Regions from separate parts of the Isoptericola sp. NPDC056578 genome, predicted to be linked through region 2. Evidence: predicted binding sites of a transcription regulator. Region 2 holds the regulator's gene; the other holds the start of a gene.

Region 1 (11,470 bases), on a different contig from region 2:
CGCCCTTGTAGCGCACGATACGGGCGGCGTCGTGGTTGCAGGTGACGACGGCGGCGGCGCCGCGCAGCGCGGCCGCCTCGAGCGCCCGGAACGGCCACGGGTACCGCTTGAGGAGGTTCTGCGCGGAGTAGAGGAGGTACGGCGCGGGGCGGGAGCGCCGCCCGCGCGCCGCGTCCACGAGCCGCCGCGCGGCGCGGACGCCCAGGATCTCGGCGGTCGCGAGCGCCACGGGCTCCTCGTGGATGTCGAGGACGTCCCACTGCTCGCCGAGCACCCGCCACAGGGCCCGCGGGTCGTAGAGGAACAGGGCGGGGTGCCTGCCGAACGTGCGCGCGGTCTCGAGCTCCTCGTCCGGCGAGGGCGCGGGGCGCACGTCGCGGCCGCCCTCGTCCCAGACGGCGGCCGTGAGGACGCGGACGTGGTCGCCGCGCCGGCGCAGCTCGGCCTCGCGGCCGCGCCACGCGTCGACCACCGCGCTGTGGGAGATGCGCAGGATCCTCATGGCTCCCGATCCTCGTCGCCGGGGTGCGGCCGGGGAACGTCGCAGGCCCGGAATCACCCGGGTGACGAGGCTTTTCACCCCGGGCAACCCTCACGGTGGGAGGCGGCTGCTGGTTAGCGTCGAGGCGGCGGTGAAGCCACCGGCCCGAGGGCTTCCCTGCCCGCGGGACCGGCCGGACGACGACGGGGGACGGACGATGCGAGTGCTCGTCGATGGTGACCGCGGGTACGTGGGTGCGGTGCTGGTGCCGTTCCTGCAGGCGGCAGGCCACGAGGTGGTCGGCTTCGACGCCGGCTGGTACGACGGCTGCGATTTCGGCCCTCCGGTGACGGGGTACGAGCAGCGCACCGGCGACGTCCGGGACGCGCGGCCCGAGGACCTCGCCGGCTTCGACGCCGTGATCCACCTCGCGGCCATCTCCAACGACCCGCTGGGGCACCTGAACCCCCAGGCCACCTACTCGGTGAACACCGACGGGGCCGTGCGCATGGCGCGGGCGGCGAAGGCGGCCGGGGTGACCCGCTTCCTGTTCTCGTCGTCGTGCTCCCTGTACGGCGCGGCGGGCGACGAGCCCGTCGACGAGGGTGCCGAGTTCCACCCCGTCACCCCGTACGGGGAGTCGAAGATCCAGGCCGAGCGCGGCCTTTCCGCGCTCGCCGACGACGACTTCTCGCCCACGTTCCTGCGCAACGCGACCGCGTACGGCTCGTCGCCGCGGCTGCGCGCCGACATCGTGGTCAACAACCTCACCGGTACCGCGTACACGCGCGGGGAGGTGCGGCTGGCGTCCGACGGGACGCCGTGGCGCCCCCTCGTGCACGTGGAGGACATCGCGCGGGCCTTCCTCGCCGCGCTCGAGGCCCCCCGCGAGGTGGTGCACGACCGAGCCTTCAACGTGGGCCGTGACGAGGACGTCGTCCAGATCCGCACCGTCGCCGAGCAGGTCAGCGACGTCACCGGGGCGCCCGTGACGTTCGCCGCGGGGGCCGGGGCGGACACCCGCAACTACCGGGTCGACTTCACGCGCATCCGCACCGAGCTCCCCGCCGCCGCACCGCGCTGGACGGTGCGGGACGGGATCCGGCAGATCTGGCAGGACGTGCACCGGTTCGGGCTCACCGCCGACGACTTCGAGGGCCCGCGCTTCGTGCGCCTGCACCGGGTGAGCGAGCTCGCCGCCAGCGGCGCCCTGGACCTCGAGAACCTGCGCACCACGGCGGTGCGGGCATGACCGCCGTGTCGGCGCCGCGGCATGCCGCCACGCCCGAGAGGTCCGCCGCGCCCGAGGGTTCCGCCGTGCCCGCGCCGTCGTGCCGGCTCTGCGGCGCCCCGCTCACCCGCACGTTCGTGGACCTCGGGATGTCGCCGCCGTGCGAGAGCTACCCGACCGCGCAGGAGGTGGACGGCCCCGAGGTCTTCTACCCCCTGCACGTGCGGGTGTGCGAGCAGTGCCTGCTGGTCCAGCTGCCGGCCTACGTGCCGGCGGAGGACATCTTCGACGACTACGCCTACTTCTCCTCCTACTCCGCGTCGTGGGTGGAGCACGCACGGCGGTACGTCGACGACGCCGTCGGGCGCCTCGGCCTCACCCCGGAGCGGTCGTTCGTCGTCGAGGTCGCGAGCAACGACGGCTACCTGCTCCAGCACGTCGTCGACCGGGGGATCCGCTGCCTCGGCATCGAGCCGTCGGGCAACGTGGCCGCGGCCGCGGTCGAGCGCGGTGTGCCCACGGTCGTGGAGTTCCTCGGCGAGGAGACGGGGCGGCGCGTGCGCGCCGAGCACGGGCCCGCGGACCTCGTCGTCGCCAACAACGTCTTCGCGCACGTGCCGGACATCGTCGACTTCTCGCGTGGTCTGCGGCAGCTCGTCGCCGACGACGGGCGCGTGTCGATCGAGATCCCGCACCTGCTGCGCCTGGTCGAGGGCAACGAGTACGACACGATCTACCACGAGCACTACAGCTACCTGTCGCTCCTCACGACGCAGCGCGTCCTGGCCGCCGCCGGGCTCACCGTGGTGGACGTCGACGAGCTGCCCAGCCACGGCGGCTCGCTGCGCACGTGGTCCGTGCCGACCCCCGAGGCGGGGACAGGATCCGACGACGCCGCGCCGGAGCCCTCCGCCGCCGTCGCCCGCGTCCTCGCCGCCGAGGCCGCCGCGGGCCTGCACACCCTGGAGGGGCACGCGGGCTTCGCGGAGCAGGTCGCGGCCGTGCGCGACGACGTGCTGCGCTTCCTGCTCACCGCACGCCGCGAGGGCAAGCGGGTGGTGGCGTACGGGGCGCCCGGCAAGGGGAACACGCTGCTCAACCACTGCGGCGTGCGCTCCGACCTCGTCGAGTTCGCCGTCGACCGCAACCCCTACAAGCACGGCCGGTTCACCCCCGGCATGCACCTCCCCATCCACGCTCCCGAGGCGCTCGACGCCGCCCGGCCGGACTACGTCGTCGTCATGCCGTGGAACCTGCGGCGGGAGATCTCGGCCCAGCTCGCGCACGTCGCCGACTGGGGCGGCCGGCTGGTGACCTTCCTGCCCCGCCTCGAGGTCTTCGAGCCGGGCACGTGAGCGCCGTCGTAGCGGGCTGGCGCTGCCGGTGGTGCCGGTCGGACCGCGCCACGGTGGTGCTCGACCTGGGCGCGCAGCCCGCGGCAGACCTGTTCCCCGAGCCGGAGGCGTCCCTCCCCGACCCGGTGCACCCGTTGCGCATGGTGATGTGCGACCGGTGCCGCCTGGCCCAGCTCGAGGCGGACCCGACCGGTCCCGAGGAGCCGCGCGGCGTAGAGCCCGCCGCTCTCGTCACGCAGGCGCGGGCGGGGGTGGCCGACCTCGTCGGCGGCGGGCTGCTGGGCCCGGGGACCTGGGTGGAGGAGATGCGCTCCCCGCACGGGGGCTCCTGGTCGGCGCGCGTGCACGAGATCGTGCCCGACGCCGTGCTGCTCGACGGCCCCGGCACGGTGCCGGGGCTCGCCGCCGACCTCGTCGTCGACTCTCTCGGCCTCATGCACGAGCCCGACCAGCGTGCGGCGTGGAACCTGCGCCTCGACTCCCTCGCCCCCGACGGCGTCGTCGCGCTGCACGTGCACCCGCTGTCCGTGATCGTGCGCGACGGCACCTGGAACGCACTGCGGCACGGGCACTTCGCGTACTACTCGCTCACGGTGCTCGTGGAGATGGCGCGCAGCACCGGTCTCGTGCCGGTCGGGCTGTGGCGCTACCCGCTGTACGGCGGGACGCGGCTGCTCGCGCTGGCGCGCGAGGGGTCGCAGCCCGCCCGCCGGCACGCCCGCGCCGCGGGCGACCTCGTCGCCACCGAGCTGGCGGCCGAGGCCGCGGCGGGGACCACGGAGCCGGCGGTCGTGTCGGTGCTCCAACGGCAGGTGGCCCGGTCGGCGGCGGCGCTCCGTGACTGGCTCGACGCGAGCGAGGGGAAGGTCGTCGCCTACGGCGCCGCGTCGCGCGCGGTCGCGCTCTTCGCGCTCGCCGGGGTCACCGCCGACGACGTGCTCGCCGTGGTGGACGCGTCCCCCGCGAAGCGAGGCAGGTCCATGCCGGGCGGCCCGGGGCCGCGGGTGCCCGTGCTCGGGCCCGACATCCTCGCCGAGATCCGCCCCGACCGGGTGCTGCTGCTGGTGCCCGACCTCCTCGACGAGGTGCGGTTCGCGCATCCGGAGGTGGAGGCGCTCGGGGGTCGATGGGTGGTCGCGGAGCCCGAGCCCGTCGAGGTCGAGCCGCTCAGCCGGGACCGCGGTCACCGTCGCTGAGCGTCGCGACCGCGTCGGGGTCTCGAGCCACGGGTATCCGCGTCACGGGTTCTCGGGCCACGGGCGCCCGGGCCGCGGGTGCTTCCGGCTGCCGGGGGTTCGACGCCGCCGCGGCAGGTGGTGGTGCGGTGCCGAACGCGGAGCGTCCGTGGCGGTCGGTGAAGAGCCACGTGCCGCCGGTGCGACGCATGGTGATGCCGAGCGCGTCGACGCGGTCGTGGTGGTGCCAGCACAGCAGGGCGGAGTTGTCGACGGACGTGCTGCCGCCGTCCGCCCAGTGGGTCACGGCGTGGTGGACCTCGCAGCGCGACCGTGGCTCGTCGCAGCCGGGCCAGGTGCACCGCCGGTCGCGGGCGACGACGGCGCGCCTGAGCTGGCCGGTGACGGTGCGCCGGGCGCGCCCGACGTCGAGCACCTGCGACTCCGGGCCGAGGACGACCCGCGTCACCTCGCTGTCGCACACGATGCGGCGCAGGAGGGACGGGGGCAGCGGGCCGCGGCCGTCGACGAACTCGGCGGGGTCGACGCCGAGCGACTCGGCCCAGCTCGTGGTGGAGGAGCCGACGTCGATGGCGCCGCCGCTGGAGAGCAGGCGGCGGAGCTCGGTGACCGAGACGGTGACGGTCAGGTGGGGCCGCACGGCGGATCCCGACCCCACGCTGCCCGTGTCGAGGGTGACGCGTGCGAGGTCGGCGAGCGCCTGGGCGCGCCGCTGTGCGGTTGTGCGGGTCTCCCCGGCGGCGGGCCGGCCGGACACGGCGTCGAGGGCGGCGCGCAGCGCCTGACCGTGCTCCTCCGTGCGGAACCCGGCGAGGTGGTAGCCGTCCCACGTCGGCGACAGGTCGACGAACTCCTTCTCGCGGGCGTGCGCGTAGCCCCGCTCGTCCGACTCCGGGTCCGTCACGTACGCGAACCGCCGGACCAGACGGCGGAACTGCGCGGGCGTGTACCAGGAGCCGGTGGCGAGCAGGTGCTCCTCGCCGGTCGGTGGGGCGAGGGCGGCGTCCGGCGCTTCCGGGTTCTCGCCGCCCGCCTCGCCGCCCGTCTCGCTCGCGGTCGGCGCGGGGGCGACGAGCGCGTCGCGGCGGGCCTCGGAGGTCGGGGCGACGTCGACGATGGCGCGCAGGTGGTCGGCGCCGAGCCGACCGTCGAGCGCGGCGGCACCGGTCGCCGGGAGGACGTCGCGCAGGGCGTGGGCCGTGCGGACGTCGCGGCGCGCTGTGGCCAGCCCGACGTTCTCCGCGCGGGCGAGCCAGTGCGCGAAGGTGCGTGACCCGTCGAGCGACCACCGGCCGTCCGACTCCAGCGCGGGCAGCACGCGCCACCGGGCGGCGTCCACCCGGGTGCCGAGCGTCCTGAGCCGGCCGGATGCCTGCTCGAGGACGTCCCGGCCGACGTCGTGCAGGCCGGCCTCCTCGACGGCCGCCGCGAGCGCGGCGAGCCCGCCCTCGAGGGTGGCCAGGGCATCGAGCAGCCGGGACGCCGGTGTGGCTCTCGGCAGCGCCGGGACGGCGGGTAGCGGAGCAGGGGCGGTGGTGGCGGGCATCGTCCCTCCTCGGTCGGCGCGCCGTGACACGAAGGACGCTATCGAACGGACGTTCGAACCGTCTCGGGTGCCGGCGAGACCTGTGGAGGAGTCGGTCGTCCCCAGGGGAAGGGGCAGGTTCGCCGCGGCGCCACGCCGCGGTGCGTCCCCGGGGAGGGGCGTGCCGCACGTGCCCGCGTCGGCCTACAGCACGTCTGCGCCGGGCCCCGACGTCGCGCCGCCGAGCTGCTGGACGAGCGCCACCCACGACCCGGCGGCGGCGTCGCGGTCGCTGACGAGCGAGACGGGCAGCGGCCACCGGACCCCGAGGTCGGGGTCGAGGTGGTGCACGGCGACGTCCTCGGCCGGGTCGTGCTCGGCGTCGATGCGGTAGCAGACGTCCGCGGTGTCGGTGAGCGTCTGGTGGCCGTGCAGGCAGCCGCGCGGCACGTACAGGACGTGGAAGTCGACGTCGTCGAGCCGGAACGCCTCCCACCGGCCGAACGTCGGCGAGCCGGGCCGGGCGTCGACGACGACGTCGTGCACGGCGCCGTGGGCGACGCGCACCAGCTTGGCCTCGCCGCCCCCCACGCGACCGTGCAGCCCGCGCACGACGCCGCGCCGCGAGCGGGACTGGCTGTCCTGCACGAACGCCGCCGGGTCGAGGCCGGCGCGCTCGGCGGTGGCGGTGTCGAACGTGCGCGTGAACAGCCCGCGCTCGTCGCGGTGCGGGGTGGGGGCGAGGATCAGCACCCCGTCGAGGGTGGTGGGCAGCACCTGCATGTCCACACGCTACGAAAGCGGGCGCGACCCGGTCGGGTGAAGTCGGCCGGGGCGCCGGATGAAAAGGCCCGCGGGGCCTTCAACGCCGCCGGGACGCGCCGCAGACTGGCGGCGGGGCCGGCCCCCTGCCGGCCCCACCAGGCTTACGACCCACCTCCCGACACCCGGGGGCACCATGACACAGCTGGCGCAGCACGCTTCGCAGCCCGACCAGATGCAGCCCGACCCGACGCAGCCCGGGGAGCCCGTTCGCTCCTTCGAGCGGTCCACGGCCGCGCAGGCCCGGCTGCACCGTCTCGTGCCGGGCGGCGCGCACACCTACGCCCGCGGGGCGGACCAGTACCCGGAGGGCATGGCCCCGGTGCTGGCGCGGGGCGCGGGCGCGCACGTGTGGGACGTGGACGGCAACGAGTACGTCGAGTACGGGATGGGGCTGCGCAGCGTCACGCTCGGCCACGGCTTCCGGCCCGTGGTGGACGCCGTGACGGCGGCGATCGCCGACGGCGTGAGCTTCTCCCGGCCCAGCCGGTGGGAGCTGGAGGCCGCCGAGGCGTTCTGCGCGCAGGTGCCGGGCGCCGACATGGTGAAGTTCGCGAAGAACGGTTCCGACGTCACGACCGCGGCCGTCCGGCTGGCGCGCGCCGCCACGGGCCGCGACCTGGTCGCCGTCTGCGCGGACCACCCGTTCTTCTCCACCGACGACTGGTTCATCGGCACGACCCCGATGGACGCCGGGATCCCGCGGGCGATCAGTGACCTCACGGTCCGCTTCCCGTACGGCGACCTGGCCGCCGTGGAGGCCCTGCTCGCCGCGCACGAGGGCCGGGTCGCCGCCGTCGTCCTCGAGGCCGCGACCGCGCACGCGAGCCCCCCGCCCGGCTACCTGGAGGGGCTGCGCGCCCTGTGCGACCGCACCGGGACGGTGCTCGTGTTCGACGAGATCATCACCGGGATGCGGTGGTCCGCCGGCGGCGCGCAGACCGTGTACGGCGTCGTGCCGGACCTGTCGACGTGGGGCAAGGCGCTCGGCAACGGGTTCGCCGTCTCGGCGCTCGCGGGCCGGCGGGAGCTCATGGAGCTCGGGGGGCTGGCGACGGACGCGCGCCGCGTCTTCCTGCTCTCCACCACCCACGGCGCGGAGACGGCGGGTCTCGCGGCGTGGCTGGCGGTGCACCGCGAGTACGCCGCGAGCGACGTGCCCGGCGCGATGGCCACCCAGGGCGAGCGGCTGCGTGCCGGCGTGCAGCAGGCGGTCGACGCCGCCGGGCTGACCGGCTGGGTGACGGTGTCCGGGCACCCGGCGTGCCTGGTCTTCGGCACCCGCGACCACGCCGGCGCGCCCTCGCAGGCGTACCGCACCCTGTTCCTCGCCGAGCTGCTGCGCCGGGGCGTGCTGGCGCAGTCGTTCGTGATCTCCGCCGCGCACACCGACGCGGACGTGGACCGGACGGTCGAGGCCGTCGCCGGGGCGCTGCCCGTCTACGCCGCCGCCCTGGACGCGGGCGGCACCGAGGGTTTCCTCGTCGGCCGGCCCGTCGCCCCCGCGCTGCGGGAGCGGGCCGCGCCGCGCCGTGTCCGTCAGACGCCCGACGACGGGCAGGCCCTGGGAGGGACGTCATGAAGGTCGTGCTGTTCTGCGGCGGGCTGGGGATGCGGATGCGGTCCGGCCCCGACTCGCTGCCCAAGCCGATGATGCCGATCGGGTCGCGACCCGTCCTGTGGCACATCATGAAGTACTACGCGCACTACGGGCACACGGAGTTCGTGCTCGCGCTGGGGCACGGCGCGAACGCCGTGAAGGACTACTTCCTCCACTACTCGGAGACGCACTCCAACGACTTCGTGCTCACCAAGGGCGGCGAGCACGTCGAGCTGCTCAGCAGCGACATCAGCGAGTGGCGCATCACGTTCGTCGACACGGGGATCGACACGGCGATCGGCGAGAGGCTGCGGCGCGTGCGCCGGTTCCTCGACGACGACGAGGTCTTCCTCGCCAACTACGGCGACGTGCTCACGGACGCGCCGATGGACCGGATCGTCGACGACTTCCTCGCCACGGACGCCGTCGGGTCGCTCATGGCGGTGGCCCCGCAGGACTCGTTCCACGTGGTGCGCTACGACCCGGACGGCACGATGCGCGACCTGGAGCCCGTGGCCGACATGAGCATGTGCATCAACGGCGGCTACTTCGTGCTGCGGCAGGGCATCTTCGACTACCTCGGCGAGGGCGAGGACCTCGTCATGGACGCCTGCGTGCGCGCCGCTCGCGCCGGCCGCTTCCGCGTGCACCCGCACACCGGGTTCTGGGCGCCGATGGACACGCTCAAGGAGCGCTCCGCGCTGGAGGAGATGAACCGCGTGGGCGACCGGCCTTGGGCGGTGTGGGACCGCGGCGCGCGCCCCGCGCCGCGACGCGTGCCCGAGGTCGAGGTCGGCGAGGTCGTGGGTCCGGCTCGTGCCGGCGCGTGAGGTCCCGGTGCCTGAGCTCCCGGTGCGTGAGGTGAAGGTGCACGTCGGGCTGCTCGGCGAGTTCGGGGTCCACAACTTCGGGAACGAGGCGTCGCTCGCCGCGATGCTGGGCGTGCTCCGTGCCGACGACCGGCTGGTCCCGGTGGTGGTCGCCGACCGCTGCGAGGCGGTGACGGCGGAGCACGGCGTGGCGGCCGTGCCGTTGCACCATCCCGGTGTCCGTCGCGGGGGAGCGGGCGGCCTGCTCGGCAAGCTGGCCGACGCGCGCCGCGCGTGGCGAACGGTCGGCGACCTGGACGCCGTGGTCGTGCCCGGCACCGGGATCTTCGAGGGGCTGGCGATCGCCCCCGGGGGGATCCCGCTCACCCTCTTCTGGTACGCGCTCGCCGCCCGCCTCCGACGACGGCCGTTCCTCGCCCTGTCGGTCGGGGTCGACGCCGCCTTCCACCCCGTGACGGCGCGACTGTTCCGCTGGACGCTCTCCGCCGCGACCCTCGTGACGGTGCGCGACGACGGGTCGGCGCGCGCCGCACGCCGGCTGGGGGTGCGACGCCCCCTCGACGTGGTGCCCGATCTCGTCCTCGGGCTCCCGGCCCACGGCGCCCCCCGCCGTGAGCGTCCGCGCGTCGTCGTGGGAGTCATCGACTACCGGGGCCTCGGGACGGCGGAGGGGGAGGCGGACCGCGCCGCCTACGTCGCGCGGATGGTGCGGGTCGTCCAGCGGGTGGCGGCGTCCGGCGCCGACGTCGTCGTGCTCGGTGGCGCGCTGCCGGACGCGCCGACCGCCCGCGAGGTCGCCGCCCGTGCGGCGTCGGCCGGCCCCGGCAACGTCGAGGCCGTGGAGGCGGGGTCGCTGGCGGACGTGGCGCGGGAGACGGCCGGGTCACGGGTCGTCGCGGCGGCCCGGTACCACCACCTCGTGACGGCGCTGCGGCTGGGGGTCCCGGCCGTGTCGCTCGGCTACGGCGCGAAGCAGGGACGGCTGCTCGAGCAGTTCGGCCAGGGGGACCAGGTGCACACGGTCGACGGCTTCGACCCGGACGAGGTGGCCGACCAGGTGCTCGCCCTGCTGCGGGAGCCCGCGCCGGACACGAGGCCGGTGCTCGCGGACGCTGCCCGGCGGCTGGCGGCCCAGGAGGAGCGGCTCCGCGACGTCCTCGCCTTGACGCTTCCCGGAGCCGCCGCCGGCAGCCCGCACGAGTGGTCGGGGGCCGCCCGATGATCGGCCTCGCGCTGCCCGACGGCCCGCTGCGGGTGGTGTGCCTCGCCGCGCACCCGGACGACGTCGAGATCGCCTGCGGCGGCACGCTCCTGGCGCTCGCGGCGCGGGGTGGTGTCGAGGCGGCGTACCTCACGCTCACCGGCGACCCGTCCCGCCAGGACGAGGCGCGCACCGCCGCCGAGGCGTTCCTCCCCGGCGCGACGAGCGTGTTCGGCGGGCTGCCGGACGGGCGCCTGCCGGATCGGTGGGGTGAGGCGCGGGCCGCGCTGCACGAGCACGCCGAGCGGGTCCCGGCACCGGACCTGGTGCTGGCGCCGCGGCCCGACGACGCGCACCAGGACCACCGGCTGGTGGGGACGATGGCTCCGACGGTCTGGCGCGACGCCCTCGTGCTGCACTACGAGATCCCCAAGTGGGACGGCGACATGGGTCGCCCGTCGACCTACGTGCCGGTCCCCGACGCGCTGGCGCAGCGCAAGGTCGAGCTGCTCGACGCCTGCTACGCCTCCCAGAAGGCTCACGACTGGTGGGACCACGAGGTGTTCCTCGGGCTCCTGCGCCTGCGCGGGATGGAGTGCCGCAGCCGCTACGCCGAGGCGTACACCGTGACCAAGAGCGTGCTGTCGCTCGGCCGGGGGACACCGTGACGCGGGGCGCGCCGGCCCCGGTGCTGTCCTTCGGGCTGCCGGTGTACAACGGCGAGCGGTTCCTCGAGGGAGCCCTCCAGGCCCTGCTCGCGCAGGACCTGGAGGACCTCGAGGTCGTCGTCTCCGACAACGGCTCGACCGACGGCACCCAGGAGATCTGCCGGGCCGTCGCCGCGGCCGACCCCCGCGTGCGGTACCTCCGCGCCGAGACGAACCACGGTGGGACGTGGAACTACCGGCGCGTCCTCGAACGGTCCGCGGCCCCCCTGTTCAGCTGGGCGGCCGTGGACGATCTCTGGCTCCCCACGTTCGCCTCCTCGTGCGTGCGGGCCCTCGACGAGCGCCCCGACGCCGTGCTGGCGATGACGCGGGCCCGGCTGGTCGACGGTGACGGCACGGTCACCGACGGCCTCGGGGACGCGGACCTCGGGTTGGACGCCGACGCCGCGCACGAGCGGCTGCGCCGGTTGTTCCGGTCGCAGGCGTCGCACGTCATGTACGGCGTGATCCGGCGCTCGGCGCTCGCCCGTGCGCGCCCTCTGCGCCCGATGGTGGGCGACG
Region 2 (11,470 bases):
CGTCGAGCGGGCGCAGCAGCACGCGCGCGGGCGCGTCGGCGTCCAGGGCGCGGCGTGCGGTGATCGCGTCCACGCCGTTCTGCAGCAGCTCGCGCAGGTAGACGCGCGGGCTCGAGTACAGGTGCCGGCTGAGCAGCTCGACCAGGCCGCGCAGGTCGACCTGGAAGGCGTCGGTGCCGCTGGTCACCGGGCGTCGCCCGCCGTGGGCCGTGCTGCTTCCTGTGCCGCCCCCTGCGTGCCCTCGGCCGCGGGGAAGCGCTCGTCCAGCATCTCGAAGAAGGACAGGCCCGTCGCGAGGCCGCAGTCGACGATCCGCTCGAGCTGCTCGTCGTTCGCGCCGCTGCGCAGGTCGGTCGCCACCTCGGCGTAGACCACGACGGCCGACCCGTCGTCCTCCGGCCGGGCGAAGACCTTCGGCCAGATGCGCCCGACGTTCCACTCGTTGAGGAGCGCCGTGAGCGGCTCCAGCTCGGCGACCGGGAGCGTGCGGCTCCACCGGCCGCGGATCTGCAGGATCCCGTTCGGCTCCCCGACCAGCAGGAAGTAGAACGTGTTCTCGTCCCAGACGCCGCCGAGGTCGCCGTCGTCGTCGATCCCGAAGTACCACTCGCGGCGGGTCATCAGCGACTCGAGCCGCTCCCGGGTGAGCGGGGCGGGTGCGGCGGGCGCCGCGACGGTGGGCTTGGTGAAGAAGGCCATGGGTCCTCGTCCTGTGCGGGATCCCGGGCGCACGCGTGGTCGCGCCGGGCATCGTTGGGTGGCGAAGGACACCCTAACCAGGCGGTCCGACAGCGCGCCGACGGCGGGCTAGGGTCGTGGGCGTGACCGCACCGCCCCCCATCACGAGCCCGTCCGGGAGCCTGTCCGGCACGGGCGTGGTCGTCGCCGTCGTCGGCCCCACGGCGACGGGCAAGTCGGACCTGGCGCTCGACCTGGCGCAGGCACTGTCCCCGGGCGGCGCCGGTGACGTCCAGCGCGGGACGGCCGCCGCCGAGATCGTGGGCGCCGACGCGTTCCAGCTCTACCGCGGCATGGACGTCGGGACGGCGAAGGTGCCGGTCGGCGAGCGGCGCGGCATCGTGCACCACCAGCTCGACGTCCTGGACCCGCTCGAGGACGCGTCGGTGGCGCGCTACCAGGAGGCCGCGCGCGCCGACCTGGACGCGATCTCCGGTCGCGGGGCGCGGGCGGTCGTCGTGGGCGGCTCCGGCCTCTACGTGCGCGCGCTGCTCGACCACATGGACTTCCCCGGCACCGACCCGCACGTGCGGGCCCGCCTCGAGGGCCGCGCCGAGCGCGAGGGCCGCCGGGCGCTGCACGACGAGCTCGCCCGTCTCGACCCCGACGCGGCGACGTCGATCGGCCCGCACAACACCCGCCGGATCGTGCGCGCGCTCGAGGTCATCGAGCTCACCGGGCGCCCGTACACCGCCAACCTGCCGCGCCAGGAGCACGTCCGCCCGGCCGTGCAGATCGGGCTGGACTGCGACCGCGAGGTGCTCGACGCCCGTGTCGCGGGCCGGGTGGAGCGCATGTGGGACGAGGGGCTCGTCGAGGAGGTGCGGTCGCTCGCCTCGCCCGAGCAGGGCGGGACGGGGGCGGGCCTGGGCACCACGGCGGCCCGCGCCGTCGGCTACGCCGAGCTGCTCGCGTGCTGGCGCGGGGAGCTCACCCTCGACGGCGCGCGCGAGGCGATCGTCGCGAACACCCGCCGTCTGGCGCGCAAGCAGATGGGCTGGTTCGGCCGGGACCCGCGCGTGCGCTGGCTCGACGCGGGGTCGCCCGACCTGCTCGACGAGGCGCTCGCGGTGGTGCGCGCCGCCGACGCCGGGCGGCTGCCCGCGGCGGGGACGGTGCCCGTGCGCCGTAGTCTGGGCTCATGACGCTGCGCTTCACCAAGGGTCACGGCACCCAGAACGACTTCGTGCTGCTGGCCGACACCCGGGGGGACCTCGAGCTCACCCCGGACCAGGTGCGGCGGCTGGCCGACCGCCGCGCCGGGATCGGCGGCGACGGTGTCATCCGCCTCGCGCCCACCGCGGCCGTCGCGCGCGCCGGCGAGGCGGTCGCCGACCGGGTGCTCGCCGAGGAGCCCGCGGCGATCTGGTTCATGGACTACCGCAACGCGGACGGCTCGGTCGCCCAGATGTGCGGCAACGGCGTGCGCGTCTTCACGGCCTTCGCCGAGCAGCTCGGCCTCGCGGACCTCGACGACGGTCACGAGCTCGCGCTCGGCACCCGGGCCGGCGTGCGCCGGGTCCGCAAGGAGCCCGGCGGCTGGTACGCCGTGGACATGGGCTCCTGGGCGCTGCCCGGCGGGGACGCCGCGGCGTCGCGCGGCGCGGACGCCGCCGTGCTGGTGCGGGGCTGGGACACCCCGCGCCCGGCCCTGAGCGTCGACCTGGGCAACCCGCACACCGTCGTCGCCCTCGCGCGGGCCTCCGAGCTCGCCGAGGCCGACCTGACGCGGGCGCCCGAGGTCGACCCGGTGCCCCCGGAGGGCACGAACGTCGAGCTGGTCGTGCCGCTCGCGGAGACGGTGGACCCCGACGGACGGGCCGTCGGGCACGTGCGGATGCGCGTGCACGAGCGCGGCGTGGGCGAGACGCAGTCCTGCGGTACCGGGGCCTGCGCCGCGGCGCTCGCGGTGCGCACGTGGGCCGCGGCGGGTGCCGACGGCCCCGTGCCCGACGTCTGGGAGGTCGAGGTGCCCGGCGGGCTCGTGCGCGTCCGGCTGCTCGACGGTGGCCACGTCGAGCTCGCCGGCCCCGCGGAGCTGGTGTTCAGCGGCGAGACGGAGCTCGCGGAGCTCTGAGCGAGGGCCGCCGCCCCGGTCGGCGTCAGTCGACGCGGAGCACGCGGAAGCCCTTGGACGACGCCGCACGCTCGACGCCGCGGCCCAGCTCGGCCTCGATCCAGCGGGCCAGCGAGTCGGACCCCAGGTTCTTCTGCACCACGAGCCACGCCTCGCCGTCCGGGGCGAGCCGGGGGAGCCAGGCGCGCAGCAGGTCGTGCAGCACGGCCTTGCCGACCCGGATCGGCGGGTTCGACCAGATCGCGGCGAACCGCACGTCGTCCGGCACGTCCTCGGCGCGCACGGCCCGCACGTTCTCCAGGCCGAGGCGCGCCGCCGTCGAGCGGAGCAGGTCGAGCGCCCGCTCGTTGACGTCCACGGCCCACACGGTGGCGCCCGGGGAGGCGAGGGCCAGGGAGAGGGCGATCGGCCCCCAGCCGCAGCCGAGGTCGAGCAGGTCGCCGGCGGCGGGCGGGGCCGGTGCCTCGCGCAGCAGCACCCGCGTCCCCTTGTCGACGCCGCCGGGGGAGAAGACCCCGGACGCGACGTCCACCTCGAGCTCCCGCCCGGCGAGCTCGACGACGGCGCGACGGCGCTCGGCGGCCGAGGCCGGCTGCGCGGTGAAGTAGTGGTCGGGCTCGTCGCTCACCCGGCGATCCTAGGTCGCCGCCGCCCGACCCGGAGAAACCCGACCCGCGGCGGCACTACCGCGCCGTGCCGTCCGGCACCCCGGCGGCACCGCCGCCCGGTGAAAAACCCTCCGCCGGGACTGTCTCGCGTGGGACCCTTGTTGTATCCCTACGGCGGCCGGACCGCCGACCCCGACCCGAGAGGCACACCTTGACCGACACCCCGACCAACCCCGACACCCCGCAGACCGACGAGACCGCCGGGGCACCCGACGCCGAGACCTCGGCGGACGCGCGTCGCGAGGCCGAGCGCGACGCCCAGGCGATCGCGCAGGACGTCGTCGCCCGGGTGCTCGCACGGGCCGGGACGGCGCGGTCCGAGGGCGCCACGGTGCACACCGCCCACGACGGCGCCCAGCTCGACCTCGAGGAGCGCATCTCGCTGCGCCGCGTCGCCGGGCTCTCCACGGAGCTCGAGGACGTCACCGAGGTCGAGTACCGGCAGCTGCGCCTGGAGCGCGTCGTGCTCGTCGGCCTGTACTCCGGCGGCGAGGCCGCCGCCCGCGACGCGGAGGTCTCCCTGCGCGAGCTCGCCGCGCTCGCCGAGACCGCCGGCTCGCAGGTCCTCGACGGGCTGCTGCAGCGTCGTCAGAAGCCCGACCCGGGCACGTACCTCGGGTCCGGCAAGGCGGCCGAGCTCGCCGACGTCGTCGCGTCCGTCGGCGCCGACACCGTCGTCGCCGACACCGAGCTGGCCCCCTCCCAGCGCCGCGCGCTGGAGGACATCGTCAAGGTCAAGGTCGTCGACCGCACCGCGCTGATCCTCGACATCTTCGCCCAGCACGCGAAGTCGCGGGAGGGCAAGGCCCAGGTCGAGCTCGCGCAGCTCGAGTACCTCCTGCCGCGCCTGCGCGGCTGGGGCGACTCGATGTCCCGCCAGGCCGGCGGCCAGGTGGGCGGCCAGGGCGCCGGCATGGGCTCCCGTGGCCCCGGTGAGACGAAGATCGAGCTGGACCGCCGGCGCATCCGCAACCGGATGGCCAAGCTGCGCCGCGAGATCGCCGCCATGGCGCCCGGGCGCGAGACCAAGCGCCTCGACCGCAAGCGGCACGGCGTGCCGAACGTGGCGATCGCCGGCTACACCAACGCCGGCAAGTCGTCGCTGCTCAACGCGCTCACCGACGCGGGCGTCCTCGTGGAGAACGCCCTGTTCGCGACGCTGGACCCGACCGTGCGCCGGGCCCGCACCGAGGACGGCCGGCCGTACACGTTCACGGACACCGTCGGGTTCGTGCGGCACCTGCCGCACCAGCTCGTCGAGGCGTTCCGGTCCACGCTCGAGGAGGTGGGCGACGCCGCGCTGCTGCTGCACGTGGTCGACGCCTCCCACCCGGACCCCGAGGGCCAGATCGCCGCGGTGCGCGAGGTGCTCGCCGAGATCCCCGGGATCGCGGACGTGCCCGAGGTCGTCGTGCTCAACAAGGCCGACGTCGCCGACCCGGCGGTGGTCGGCCGGGTGCAGCGTCGGGAGCGGCGCAGCGTCGTGGTGTCCGCGCACTCCGGCGAGGGCATGGCCGAGCTGCGCGAGCTGATCGCGGCCGAGCTGCCCCAGCCGCACGTCGAGATCGACCTGGTCGTCCCGTACTCGCGCGGCGACCTCGTGCACCGCGTGCACGAGGCGGGCGGCACGGTCGCCGAGGAGCACCTGGCCGAGGGCACGCGCCTGCGCGGTCGCGTGGACGAGGCGCTCGCGGCCGAGCTCAAGGACGCCGCCGTCGCGGGCTGACGGCCCGCGGCGGGCCGTGCGCCCGCCGCCGGCGAGGCCCGCGGGGCCGGCGGGGGGTGCCGGCCCGGAACGGTCGGCGGGTCACCCTAGGATCGACGGGTGACCTCCGCCGACGCCCCCGACGCCCCGCAGCTCCTCGACCTCGCGGTGGGGGCCCTCGGCGGCGGACGGCGCGAGGGCCAGCGCCGCATGGCCGAGGCGGTGGCGGAGGCCGTCGACGACGGCCGGCACCTCCTGGTGCAGGCCGGCACGGGCACGGGCAAGTCGCTCGCCTACCTCGTCCCGGCCGTGCGGCACGCGGTCGTCGACGGCAGGCGGGTCATCGTCTCCACCGCCACCCTCGCCCTGCAACGACAGGTGGTCACGCGCGACCTGCCGCTGGTCGCCGAGACCGTGGGGCCCAAGCTGCCCCGCCCTCCCAAGGTCGCCCTGCTCAAGGGCTGGCACAACTACCTGTGCAAGCACAAGGTGACCGGCGGCTACCCGGTCGATGGCGCGACGCTCTTCGACCTCCCGGCCGACCCCGGACCCGGCGAGGGAGCAGGCGCCGAGCAGCACCCGGCGCCCTCGAGGCCGCCCGGAGGATCTCGCCAGGGCGGGCGTCGGGACGACGCCGCCACGCTCGCCGACCACGTACGCCGGCTGCACGCGTGGGCCGACGACACCGACACGGGCGACCGGGACGATCTCGTGCCCGGTGTCCCCGACAGGGCCTGGCGCCAGGTGTCCGTCACGGCCCTGGAGTGCCTGGGGCAGCGGTGCCCGCTCCTCGCGGAGTGCTTCCCCGAGCGGGCCCGCGCGGCGGCCCGGGAGGCCGACGTCGTCGTCACCAACCACGCGATGCTGGGGATCGCCGTCTCGGGGAACCCGGGCGTGCTGCCCGAGCACGACGCCGTCGTGGTCGACGAGGCGCACGAGCTCGCCGAGCGCGTGACGGCCGCGGCGACCGTCGACCTGTCGCTGACGGTCGTGGAGCACGCCGCGCGCCTCGCGCGGCGGCACGGCGGCACCGAGACCGAGGCGCTCGACGCCGCCTCGCAGCGACTGGGCAGCCTGCTCGCCACGGCCCCCGCGGAGCGGTTCCCGCTCGGCCTCCCCGACGACCTGCGCGCCGCGGTCGGCGCGGTGCGCGACGCCGCGCGCGAGCTCCTCACCCGGCTCAAGCCCCAGGGCCCGGGCAAGGGGCAGGAGGCGCCGGACGCCGGCACGAAGATGGCGCAGTCGGCCGTCCTGCAGCTCTTCGAGGTCGCGGAGCGGATGGCGGCGGAGGACACGACGGCGGACGTGCTGTGGTGCTCGCGCCCGCCGGAGAACGCGCCCTGGGCGGGCGACGGCGTCACGCGCCTGCACGCGGCGCCGCTGGCGGTGGCGGGGCTGATCCGCACGCACCTGCTGGGCGAGGCCACGGGAGTCTTCACCTCGGCGACGCTCACCCTCGGCGGCACGTTCGACCCGGTGGCGCGGTCGCTGGGCCTCGCCGGCTCGGGCGGGACGGACGAGACGGCCGACTGGACGGGTCTCGACGTCGGCAGCCCGTTCGACTACCCGCGCCAGGGGATCCTCTACGTCGCGCGGCACCTGCCCGCGCCTGGCCGGGAGCCGACGACCGACGCCCAGCTCGACGAGATCGCCGGGCTGATCGAGGCCGCCGGAGGACGGACCCTCGGGCTGTTCTCGTCCCGCCGGGCGGCGCAGGCCGCGGCCGAGGCGATGCGCGAGCGGCTGGACGTCCCCGTGCTGTGCCAGGGCGACGACCAGCTCCCGACCCTCGTGAAGGCGTTCGCCGACGACCCGGCGACCTGCCTGTTCGGCACCCTCTCGTTGTGGCAGGGCGTCGACGTCCCGGGGCCGAGCTGTCAGCTGGTGCTGGTGGACCGGATCCCGTTCCCGCGCCCGGACGACCCGGTGAAGGCGGCGCGGGCGCGGTCCGTGGAGCAGGCGGGCGGCAACGGGTTCATGCAGGTCTCGGCCACGCACGCCGCGCTGCTGCTGGCGCAGGGCGCCGGCCGGCTCGTGCGCACGGGCGACGACCGAGGGGTCGTGGCCGTTCTCGACCCCCGGCTCGCGACCGCACGCTACGGGTCGTTCCTCACCCGATCCATGCCGGACTTCTGGCCGACCACGGACGGCGAGCTCGTCCGCGCTGCGCTCCGGCGTCTCGACACCTAGCGTGGGGCCGTGGACGAGACACGCAGGACGACCAAGCTCGCGATCGTCGGAGCGGGCGCGGTGGGTTCCACCCTCGCGTACGCGGCGCTGGCCCGGGGCGCGGCCCGGTCCGTCGCCCTCCTGGACGTCAACCGCGCGAAGGTGGAGGCCGAGGTCCTCGACCTGCGGCACGGGGGGATGTTCATCCCTCAGGCCGAGATCGACGGCTCGGACGACGTGGAGGTGTGCCGCGGCGCCGACATCGTCGCGGTGACGGCGGGGGCCAAGCAGAAGCCCGGCCAGAGCCGCCTCGACCTGGCCGAGGCGACGGTAGGCCTCACGCGCTCCGTCCTGCCGGGCCTGCTCGAGGTGGCCCCGGACGCGGTGTTCCTCATGGTCACCAACCCGGTCGACGTCGTCACCTACGCGGCGCAGGAGATCAGCGGCCTGCCCCGGGGCCGGGTGTTCGGCAGCGGGACCGTCCTCGACTCGTCCCGGCTGCGCGACGCGCTGGCCCGCCACTGCGGGGTCGCGGTCGGGAACGTGCACGCGAACATCGCGGGCGAGCACGGCGACTCGGAGATCGTGCTGTGGAGCTCGGCCACGATCGCCGGCGTGCCCCTCCTGGACTGGCGGCCCTTCCGGGGTCGCCCGCCGCTCGACGAGCCGGCCCGGCAGCGCATCGCGACCGACGTCGTCGAGTCGGCCTACCGCGTCATCGCCGGCAAGGGGGCGACCAACTACGCGGTCGGCCTGGCGGCGACCCGGATCATCGAGGCGGTGCTCAACGACGAGCACCGCGTGATGAACGTGTCCTCCCGCCTCGACGACTTCTACGGCATCAGCGACGTCTGCCTGTCGGTGCCGTCCCTCGTCGACCGGCGCGGCGTGGGGGAGACCATCGACACCCCGCTGTCGGACGAGGAGGTCGCCGGGCTGCGTGCGTCGGCCGAGAGCATGCGGGCCGTGCAGCGCCGGCTGGGCTTCTAACCGGACCGGACCGGACGCGGGGCGCCGGGCGGGGCCGGGGCGGAGCGCCGTTCAGAGGCTGCGCAGCACCGCCACGACCCGACCGAGCACCTGCGCCTCGTCTCCCGGGATGGGCGAGTAGGCGGCGTTCTGCGGCAGCAGCCAGGTGTGCCCGCCGGCCTGCTTGAAGGTCTTGACCGTCGCCTCGCCGTCGATCATCGCGGCGACGACCTCGCCGTTCTCGGCGACGGGCTGGCTCCGCACGACCACCCAGTCGCCGTCGCAGATCGCGGCGTCGACCATCGAGTCGCCCGCGACCTTGAGCAGGAACAGGTCCCCGTCGCCGACGACCTGCCGGGGGAGCGGGAAGACGTCCTCGACGACCTGCTCCGCGAGGATGGGACCGCCGGCGGCGATCCGGCCGACCAGCGGGACGTACGACGGTGCCTGGGCCGGCTGCGCGTCGGAGGCGGCGAGCGACCCCGCCACGAACCCGGGCGCCGCGTCGGCGTCGGGGACGGCACCGCCGGTCGCGGGCGACTCGAGGTCGACGACCTCGATCGCGCGCGGCCGGTTGGGGTCACGGCGCAGGTAGCCCTTGCGCTCGAGCGTGGTGAGCTGGTGCTTGACCGAGGAGGGGCTCGCCAGCCCGACGGCCTCGCCGATCTCGCGCATGGTCGGGGGGTAGCCGCGCGCCTCGACGGAGCTGCGGATGGTCTCGAGCACGCGACGCTGGCGGGGCGTGAGGCGGTCGGACGAGGGCGAGAGCTCGCTCACCGACGCCAGCACGGTCGTGGTGGTGCCGGCCGGGACCGTCGACGCGGCCGCCTCCCCGGGGGTCTCGTCCTGGGCTGCCCATGACGTCGCCGTCGTCGTGGACGCCGGGGCCTGGTCCCGTCCGCTGGTCATCGCGTTCTCCGTCCTGCAGGGCGCGGCCCGTGGGCGGGCCGATGAAATCCGACAAACCTTCCATCGCGCTGTCGGCCACTCTAAGCCAGTTCCGGCCCGACATCAAACATCTGTTCGATCAGGTCTCGACCGTGTCGCCCCGACGTGGTACACCTAGTACAGCAGTTCGACGTACAGGTGTTCGACGAACGGGTGTTCGACGACGGATGCTCGACGGAGCGGCCGCCCATCGCGGCACCACGTGGACCGGAGGCAGGACGATGCAGAACGTGCGCAGTACCAGCGACGCTCACGGGTTCCTCGGGCTCGGAGGGCTCCGGCTGACCCGCAGGGGACGGGTGGTGGTCGCGGCACTGGTGCTCCTCGTCCTCGTGGGCGCGGGCCTGGTCGGCCAGCGGGCCGTGGCGGAGGCTCCGGGCGCAGGCGTCGAGGTGCGGCTCCAGACGGTGGCGCCCGGCGACACCCTGTGGCAGTACGCGCAGCAGGTGCGGGACACGGGGGACGACCTGCGCGACGTCGTCGCCGAGCTCCGCGACCTCAACGGGCTGACCTCGGCGGAGCTCCAGACCGGGCAGGTGGTCCTGCTCCCGCTGGACTGACGGCATCGCCGCTCCCAGGGATCCTGCTTGCGCGGACGGTCGCCCGCCGCTTACCTTGACGGGCAGCCGGGCGCCGGTCCGGAGCCGAGCGCAGGAGACCAGCGATGCACTGCCCGTTCTGCCGCCATGCGGACTCACGAGTCGTCGACTCGCGCACCTCCGACGACGGCGCGTCCATCCGTCGCCGGCGCCAGTGCCCCGCGTGCCAGCGTCGGTTCACCACGATCGAGACGGCCAGCCTGTCGGTGGCCAAGCGCTCCGGGGTGACCGAGCCGTTCAGCCGGGACAAGGTGGTGGCGGGCGTGCGCAAGGCGTGCCAGGGCCGGCCGGTGAGCTCCGACGACCTCGCCGTCCTCGCGCAGAAGGTCGAGGAGACCCTGCGGGCCTCCGGTCGGCCGGAGATCGAGGCGAACGAGGTCGGTCTCGCGATCCTCGGGCCGCTGCGCGAGCTGGACGAGGTCGCCTACCTGCGCTTCGCCAGCGTGTATCAGTCCTTCGAGTCCCTGGAGGACTTCGAGACCGCGATCACGTCGCTGCGGGCGGAGCACGAGGCGCGCGGGTCGGCGGCCGACGGCGAGCACGCGGCGGCGGGGCGCGCCGCGACGGACTGAGCCGGACGCGCGTCCGGTCCGCGTGAAATGCCCTGGCGTCCGGTAGGCCGCCGGGGCATGCTGGACGGCACCAGGTGCCACGCGGCCCGCCGCGCGAGCACACCCACCCCGACCGACGACGAGGTGACCGTGATGACGGACGACTCGAGGGCGAAGCCCACCGAGGACACGAAGGCGCGCTTCCGGGAGGCGCTGGAGAAGAAGAACGCCGCCAGCCACCCCACCGCCGGCAAGGACGGCAACACCGGCCTGGGGCCGGGTTCGTAGCCCCCGGGGCGGGTGCACACGAGGTCCCCCCGCAAGTCGGGCTGACCAGACGCACGCCCCCAGCTGCCGGACCACCCCCGATGGGGGCCCCCGGATCCCCGGGGCCGCCCTTCGCGCTTCGTCGGCGCGGTCGCCGTGCCGCGTCAGCCTGCCGCGGGACCGGGCGGGAACTCGGGCCGCTCGAACGCGTCGCGGATGCGCAGGCGGATGGTCGAGTCCATGGCCTGCAGCTTGGCCGACGCGCCACGCTGCGTGACGTCCGAGATGTCGGTCACCACGTAGCCGATCTCACCGCGGGTGGCGAGCATCTGCGCCTCGATGTTGGCGCCGTGGTCGGCGAAGACCTGGTTCACGCGGGCGAGGACACCGGGCACGTTGCGGTGCAGCAGCATGATGCGGCCGACTCCCGTGTGCGCGAGCTGGAGGTTCGGGAGGTTCACCGACAGGGTCGTGGACCCGGTCGACATGAAGTCCCGCAGCTTCTTGGACACGAACTCGCCGATCGCCTCCTGGGCCTCCTCCGTCGAGCCTCCGACGTGCGGGGTGAGGATGACGTTCGGCAGCCCGCGCAGCGGCGACGTGAAGCCGTCGCCGCGCTTCTTCGGCTCGGTCGGGAAGACGTCGACGGCCGCGCCGCCGAGGTGGCCGGAGAGGATGTGCTCCCGCAGCGCCTCGACGTCCACGACGAAGCCGCGCGACAGGTTGAGGAAGACCGCACCGGGCTTCATGCCGGCGAACAGGTCCGCCCCGAAGAGGCC

The links. Region 2 encodes LexA, which represses DNA repair genes until DNA is damaged. Its sites were predicted from a motif close to TCGAACANNTGTTCGA; they were not measured.
Region 1: ACFQ80_RS02340 (DUF222 domain-containing protein) is a predicted target of LexA. The motif match lies at 5,851-5,866, and genes of this name have one in related genera.

The regions. Positions count from the first base shown of each region.
Region 1 is NZ_JBHTVC010000003.1:109,761-121,230, reverse strand. Features, by position in the region: gene ACFQ80_RS02360 (glycosyltransferase) at 1-502, opposite strand, end outside; gene ACFQ80_RS02355 (NAD-dependent epimerase/dehydratase family protein) at 699-1,733, shown strand; gene ACFQ80_RS02350 (methyltransferase domain-containing protein) at 1,730-3,067, shown strand; gene ACFQ80_RS02345 (class I SAM-dependent methyltransferase) at 3,064-4,263, shown strand; gene ACFQ80_RS02340 (DUF222 domain-containing protein) at 4,235-5,809, opposite strand; gene ACFQ80_RS02335 (dTDP-4-dehydrorhamnose 3,5-epimerase family protein) at 5,993-6,571, opposite strand; gene ACFQ80_RS02330 (glutamate-1-semialdehyde 2,1-aminomutase) at 6,747-8,192, shown strand; gene ACFQ80_RS02325 (sugar phosphate nucleotidyltransferase) at 8,189-9,040, shown strand; gene ACFQ80_RS02320 (polysaccharide pyruvyl transferase family protein) at 9,048-10,262, shown strand; gene ACFQ80_RS02315 (PIG-L deacetylase family protein) at 10,259-10,909, shown strand; gene ACFQ80_RS02310 (glycosyltransferase family 2 protein) at 10,906-11,470, shown strand, end outside.
Region 2 is NZ_JBHTVC010000017.1:59,861-71,330, reverse strand. Features, by position in the region: gene ACFQ80_RS09235 (HSP90 family protein) at 1-187, opposite strand, end outside; gene ACFQ80_RS09230 (YbjN domain-containing protein) at 184-699, opposite strand; gene miaA (tRNA (adenosine(37)-N6)-dimethylallyltransferase MiaA) at 822-1,883, shown strand; gene dapF (diaminopimelate epimerase) at 1,880-2,815, shown strand; gene ACFQ80_RS09215 (class I SAM-dependent methyltransferase) at 2,841-3,443, opposite strand; gene hflX (GTPase HflX) at 3,635-5,209, shown strand; gene ACFQ80_RS09205 (ATP-dependent DNA helicase) at 5,309-7,378, shown strand; gene ACFQ80_RS09200 (L-lactate dehydrogenase) at 7,388-8,347, shown strand; gene lexA (transcriptional repressor LexA) at 8,399-9,235, opposite strand; gene ACFQ80_RS09190 (LysM peptidoglycan-binding domain-containing protein) at 9,505-9,834, shown strand; gene nrdR (transcriptional regulator NrdR) at 9,939-10,445, shown strand; gene ACFQ80_RS09180 (DUF5302 domain-containing protein) at 10,578-10,712, shown strand; gene serA (phosphoglycerate dehydrogenase) at 10,856-11,470, opposite strand, start outside.